DNA from 2 places in the Acidovorax sp. GW821-FHT10E03 genome. Region 2 is predicted to be linked to the other one. Evidence: predicted binding sites of a transcription regulator. Region 2 holds the regulator's gene; the other holds the start of a gene.
The links. The regulator FNR, encoded in region 2, switches genes on or off when oxygen is low (the NO sensors DNR and NnrR bind a similar motif). The targets are predictions, from matches to a motif close to TTGATNNNNATCAA.

Region 1: the regulator FNR is predicted to act here: its motif matches at 1,327-1,340, upstream of AC07OD_RS18865 (hemerythrin domain-containing protein).

The regions. Positions count from the first base shown of each region.
Region 1 is NZ_JBWKMU010000010.1:156,558-159,964, forward strand. It holds gene AC07OD_RS18860 (alkene reductase) at 1-677, shown strand, start outside; gene AC07OD_RS18865 (hemerythrin domain-containing protein) at 691-1,269, opposite strand; gene AC07OD_RS18870 (methyl-accepting chemotaxis protein) at 1,488-3,143, opposite strand; gene AC07OD_RS18875 (heavy metal translocating P-type ATPase) at 3,256-3,407, opposite strand, start outside.
Region 2 is NZ_JBWKMU010000001.1:390,271-393,677, reverse strand. It holds gene hemN (oxygen-independent coproporphyrinogen III oxidase) at 1-1,260, opposite strand, end outside; gene fnr (fumarate/nitrate reduction transcriptional regulator Fnr) at 1,447-2,169, shown strand; gene AC07OD_RS01835 (hypothetical protein) at 2,235-2,528, opposite strand; gene AC07OD_RS01830 (FixH family protein) at 2,580-2,861, opposite strand; gene ccoG (cytochrome c oxidase accessory protein CcoG) at 2,934-3,407, opposite strand, start outside.

The DNA.
Region 1 (3,407 bases), on a different contig from region 2:
AGCCCCGCGCGCTCGAGATCGCCGAGATCCCCGGCATCGTGGCCGACTACCGCCGTGCCGCCCGCGCTGCCATCGAAGCCGGCTTCGACGGCGTCGAGGTGCACGCCGCCAACGGCTACCTGATCGATCAGTTCCTCAAGACCAGCGCCAACCACCGCACCGACGCCTATGGCGGCAGCATCGAGAACCGCGCCCGGCTGCTGGTCGAAGTGGTCACCGCCATCACGCAGGAAATCGGTGCCGGCCGCACGGGCATCCGCCTGTCGCCCGTGACGCCCGCCAACGACGTGGTGGACGCGGACCCGCAGCCCCTGTTTGACTACGTGGTGCGCCAGCTCGGCCCGCTGGGCCTTTCCTACATCCACGTGATCGAGGGTGCGACCGGCGGCCCGCGCGAACTGCCCGACCGCCCCTTCGACTACGCGGCCCTGAAGGCGGCCTACCGCGCGGCCGGCGGCCAGGGCGCGTGGATGGTGAACAACGCCTACGACAAGGCGCTGGCGGAAACCGCGCTCGCGAACGGCGCGGACATCGTGGCCTTTGGCCGGCCGTTCATCGCCAACCCCGACCTCGTGCAGCGCCTGGAGCGCGGCGCGCCCCTGAACGAGGTCAACCGCGCCACGCTGTACGGCGGCGGCGCGGAGGGCTACACCGACTACCCCGCCCTGTCGGCCTGAGGCGGGCGCGACGTCAGCCCAACCCGATCGGGCTGGGCGCCCGCATCACGATGCGCGTGAACAGGCGATCGTAGGCGGGGTCCCGCGCCTGGCCGGGCGCCAGCGGGTTGGTATTGCCGGCAAACGCCGCATCGATCGCGGCCCAGTCGCCAGGCTGCAGGCATGCCTGGGCCGCTGGCAAGACCACGGTTTCCTCCAGGCGCATGTGCTCCAGGTAGAAAGCGACATAGCGCCGCAGGGCCTCGGAAAAGGTGTCGCGGCGCGCCTCGCCCATCAGCTCCCAGCCCAGCAGCAGATGCTGCAGCTCGCGCACGGCGGCCTCGCCGCCCGCGTGTTCGCGCTCCAGTTGCGCGATGGCGCCGGCCGCCTCCGGCGAACGCTCGGCCACCTTCGGGAACAGCCATTGCGATTCCTTCGGGTGGTGCTGGCGTTCGGGGAATTCGTCGATGTAGAACAGCATGGCCCGCATCACGTCGAAGAACGCGGCGGGCTCGTCGCCCGGCCCCTGGTCCAGCATCAGGCGCAAGGAATGCAGCACGGCCGCAAGCGACGCATGCTCTTCGTGGATGGTCCGCAGGCTGATCGACGGCATGGCAGTGCTCCCCAGGTCACAAGGCCTCCAGATTGCCATGCAGGCGCCCGCCCGCGCATGACGCAGGTCAACAAACCGTCGGGGACCGGGTGCGCATCGCGCGGCCGGTGCGCCTGCGGCCGCCGCACGCCGGGCATGAAAAAGCCCTGCATGCGCATCCGCCCGCAGGGCCCATTCCGGGTGTGATGGCGCGCGGGCGCCACCGGTTCAATCCATCATCAGCGCGCGAGCAGTGCCCTGGAAGGCTCCCCGGCAAGCGCCTGGTGCTGCGGCGCCTCCACGGGTGCGTGGTGGGCGGCGTGGAGCATGGCGTCGGCCAGGCGGAACTGCTGCACCACCTGCGACAGGCGCGCGGCCTGTTCGCGCATGGACTCGGCCGCCGCCGCGGATTCCTCCACCAGCGCCGCGTTCTGCTGCGTCATGCGGTCGATCTCGCCCACCGACTGGTTCACCTGGCCGATGCCGGCCGACTGCTCCGACGCCGCCGCCGTGATCTCGCCGATGATGTCGCCCACGCGCTGCACGCTGGCCACGATTTCCTTCATGGCCGTGCCCGCATCCTCCACGTGGCGCACGCCCCCGTCCACGGCCGTCACGCTGCTGTGGATCAGGCCCTTGATGTCGCTGGCCGCCGCCGCCGAGCGCTGGGCCAGGCTGCGCACCTCGCTGGCCACCACGGCAAAGCCCCGCCCCTGCTCACCGGCACGCGCGGCTTCCACGGCGGCGTTCAGCGCGAGGATGTTGGTCTGGAAGGCGATGGAATCGATCAGGCCGATGATGTCGCCGATCTTGCGGCTGGAGGCCGAAATCTCCTGCATGCTGGAGACGGCCTGCTGCACCACCGAGCCGCCGCGCGTCGCGGTGCTGGAGGCCGATGCCGCCAGCTGGTTGGCCATCTGCGACGACGACGCGGTCTGCTGCACCGTCGAGGTGAGCTGCGAGAGCGAAGCCACCGCTTCCTGGGCATTGCTCGCCGTCTGCTCGGTGCGTTGCGAGAGGTCCTGGTTGCCCATGGCGATCTCCTGGCTGGCCGTGGCGATGTTGCCGCTGGCGTCCCGCACCTGCGCCACGAGCGCGCCCAGGCCCTGCTGCATGTCGCGCAGCGCGCGCTGCAGGTCGGCCACTTCGTCCTTGCCTTCGGCGGCAATGTTCTGGGACAGGTCCCCCCCGGCAATGGCCTGCGCCATGCGGCGCGCCTCTTCAAGCGGGTGGCAGATCGAGTTCATGTTCATCAGCGTGGTGGGCACCACCACCACCACGGTGATCACCACGGCCAGGACGAAGAGCCACTTGGTCTCGCTGGACACCCGGCCCTGCTGTTCGACCGACTGGGCCACTTCGGCCCGCAGCACGGTATCGAGCTCTCCCACCAGCTTGTCGGCCTGGTCGAACTCGGCCACGGCCTTGCCGCTCATGCGGTTGGCAATCGTGGCGGTGTCGTAGCCGCTGGCTTCCAGCTGCCGGGCCACATGGGCAAACAGCTCGCGGTAGCTGTCCAGCCTGGCGATGATGTTGCGCACCACCACGTTGTCCGCGTCGTCCTCGCCCTCCAGGAACTTCGCGGCGATCTTCTTGGCCTTGTCCTGGCTGGCCAGCCACTTGTCGTGCGCGGCCTTCACGGCTTCCGGCTTCTCGTAGCCAATGATCATGTCCTTCTCGTACTGGCGGACGGAGCCCATCTCGCCGCGCAGCTCCGCCATGTAGCCCACCTTGGCGAAAGAGTTGTCCATGAAGTTCTGGCTCATGTCATGGATGCGGAACATGCCCAGCATGCCCGCGCCGCCCAGCAGGCCCAGCAGGCCCAGCACCACCGCAATGGCCCCCAGCATGCGCATTCGGATGGTGAACTGCCGCATGAACGAGAAGAGATTCATGATGTGTCGTCCTTTTATGGGTATGGAGGGGCCGCGCCTGCATTCGAAGCCACCGGCCTGCAACAAAGCGTTGCAGTTTGCCAGACATCGATGACCGCACTGTACGTATTTATCACATGCGCCAGCGCTTCAGTAAGAGGGCATTCGCCATCACGCTGACCGAGCTCAAGGCCATGGCCGCCCCAGCCACCACGGGGCTCAGGTAGCCCATCGCCGCCAGGGGAATCCCGGCCACGTTGTACGCGAACGCCCAGAACAGGTTCT
Region 2 (3,407 bases):
CTTGACCAGCCCCTGCTCGGCCATGGTGTCGAGCTGCGCCAGTTCGGCGGAGAAATAGTGCCGAAAATCGAGGAGCCAGGCCTGTTCCATGGGCTCGAACAGCAGTTCTCCCTGGCACATCAAGGACATGATGACGGCGCGGCGCACGAGGTCGTCCCGCGTCAGGGCCAGGCCACGCACCACGGGCAGACGCCCCTGGTTCAGCAGGTCGTAGTACTCATCCAGGGTCTTGGCGTTCTGGCTGTAGGTGGCGCCGACCCTGCCAATGGCCGACACGCCCAGGCCGATCAGGTCGCAGTCGGGCTGGGTGCTGTAGCCCTGGAAGTTGCGGTGCAGGCGGCCCTGCCGCTTGGCGACGGCCAGCGAGTCCTCCGGCAGCGCGAAGTGGTCCATCCCCACATACACATAGCCGGCGCCCATGAACGCGTCGAGCGAACGGGAGAGCATCGACACCTTGCCGGAGGCTGCGGGCAGTTCGGCGGAGAGGATGCGGCGCTGGGGCTTGAACCGCTCCGGCAGGTGGGCATAGGCATACAGCGCAATGCGATCAGGCCGCAACTGAACCACCTGCGCCAGCGTACGGTCGAACGACTCCGGCGTCTGGCGCGGCAACCCGTAGATCAGGTCCACATTGATCGATTCGAAGCCGAGCGAGCGCGCGGATTCCACCAGCGAAAACACCTGTTCGGCGGGCTGGATGCGGTGCACCGCCTTCTGGACCTCGGGGTCAAAATCCTGCACGCCAAAACTCAGCCGGTTGAATCCAAGCTCCGCGAGCACGGCAAGCCGGTCGGCATTGACGGTACGGGGGTCCACCTCGATAGAGTACTCCCCGCCCGGCGCCAGGGTGAAGCTGCGCTGGAGCATCGCCATGAGTTCCCGCAAGCCATCGTCCGACAGGAAGGTGGGGGTGCCGCCGCCCAGGTGCAGCTGGCTCACCACCTGGCCCGTGCCGCAGTGCGCCGTGTGCAGGTCGATCTCGCGGCTGAGATAGCGCAGATAGACTTCAGCCCGGTCGTGGTGCTTGGTGATGATCTTGTTGCAGGCGCAGTAGTAGCACAGCGACTCGCAAAAGGGGATGTGCACATACAGGGACAAGGGCAGCGCCTTGGTCAGGGTGCCCATGCGGCGCTGCTCGAGGGCGAGGGCGTAGTCCTCCTGGCCGAAGGCTTCCACAAACCGGTCGGCCGTCGGATAGGAGGTATAGCGGGGGCCTGGTACGTCAAAACGGCGCAGCAGGTCAGGCGAAACAGCGGTCATGGGGCGAATCCTTGCGTACACCTTGACTGTGCCGTAAGCTGCCCCCCATGTCCTTGACATGAATCAAGTGATGGAGTGGCCGGAACAGCGACAATTTGATGCATGTCAGTCGCCTGCCCGCCCTCCAAGAGACTCCCTCTTCGGCCATCGGGCGGTATGCTCGAAACCTAACTCCGCCCTGTGCCTATGAACCCGCTCACCATCAAAGTCGCCTGTTCCAATTGCAACCTGCGCGAGCTGTGCATGCCGGTGGGCCTGAGCGAAGAGCAACTGCACCGCATCGACGAGGTCGTTGCAGTTCGCCGCAAGGTGAAGCGCGGCGGCACGCTGTTTCGCAATGGTGAGTCGTTCACCTCGCTTTATGCCATCCGCACCGGCTTTTTCAAGACCTGCGTGGCCACCGAGGACGGACGCGACCAGGTCACGGGGTTCCAGATGGCGGGCGAGATCATCGGCCTGGACGGCATCGTGAATGACCACCACACCTGCGATGCGGTGGCCCTGGAAGACGCCGAGGTCTGCGTCATGCCGTTTGACCGCATCGAGGAACTGTCCCGCGAGGTCACCGCGCTGCAGCACCACGTGCACAAGATCATGAGCCGCGAGATCGTGCGCGAACACGGCGTGATGCTGCTGCTGGGCAGCATGCGTGCCGAGGAGCGCCTGGCAGCGTTCCTGCTCAATCTGGTGCAGCGCCTGCACGCCCGCGGATTCTCGCAGTCCGAGCTGGTGCTGCGCATGACGCGCGAGGAGATCGGCAGCTACCTGGGCCTCAAGCTCGAGACCGTGAGCCGCACCTTCTCCAAGTTTGTGGAAGAAGGCATTGTCGAAGTCAAGCAGCGCCATGTCCGCATCCTCGAGACCGACGCGCTCAAGCGCATCGTGAACAACCAGTCCGCCTGCCACTGAGCAAGGCGAGCCAGGTCCGCTCGTCCCGGCAACGCCTTGCCACCGGAGCTCGGCCGGTGCGCTGTTCAAGGGCAGGATGATGTCTTTCGGCAATCATCAGGGCGCTCGCCTTCGGGCACGGGGCAGCGGTTGAGTTCAAAGGGCGACATTGCCAGCAGCGTGGTCAACGCGCTGGAGGCCATGGTGATGGCCCAGAACGCAAAGAACGCGAGCGTGTAGACGCCCTGGCGCGACAGGGCCAGCGGCTGCCCGAACCAATGCAGGTCCTGCGGGTCCACCATCGCAAAAACCAGCATCTCCATCGCGCCCGCCATCAGAAAGGCGGGCCATGCAATCCACATCAGGCGTTGCGTCCACATCGGGGTTGTCTCCTGGTAAGGCCGCGCAGACCCGCTGCTCGGCCAGGGGTTTCAGCGTGGCTGGTCCTGAACCGGCGTTGCCGCGTGGTTGCGGCCCTTCATGGCCGGGGCCAGGCTCTTCTCCGGAGCCTCCAGCGTCTTGTTGATTTCGATGCCCTGGCGGTAGTAGTCCTCGGCAATCACGGGGTCTGGCCGCGAAATCGCCAGCCACAGCGTGACAAAGCCCGCCACGATGACGATGGCAGGGCCGGCGATGATCAGCCAGACGTGGCCGAATTTCCACCAGGGCGCAGCGGTGGCGGGGGCGGAGCCGATGGCTGGATTGGATGGCATGGGTGCTTGCTCCTCAAAAATCTTCTCGGTCATACAACGTCCCCGGGGCCGTGCACCGGGGTGCACGTCGCCTCATCGGGGCACCAGGAATACGGACTTCTCGGTCACATGGGCCGCAGCGCCCACCGCCTGCACATCGAACTGCACGGCATGGGAGCCCGGGGGCGCGGAGCCATACGGTATCTGCAGGCGCACGGCCACCCACCGGGACTCCGCGGGGCCAATGTCCACCTCGGCTTCAGAGGCCACCTCCAGCCCGTCCAGGCCGCGGGCGCCGATGCGGTAGCGCTGGGGGCCTTCGGTGGCGTTCATGATCTGCAGGCGGTAGATATTCTCCAGCTTGCCGCCCGCCACGATGCGCGACAGGGCCGCGCGGTCGCGCACCACATCCACCTTGAGCGGCGTGCGGGTGACCAGGCTGGCCATCATGCCCACGCACAGTGCCACCAGCACGGCGGTGTAGATCAGCACGCGAGGCCGCAGGACGCGCCGCAGGATCTGCGACTGGCTCCAGCGCTGTGCCACGCCGTTCTGCGTGGAAAAGCG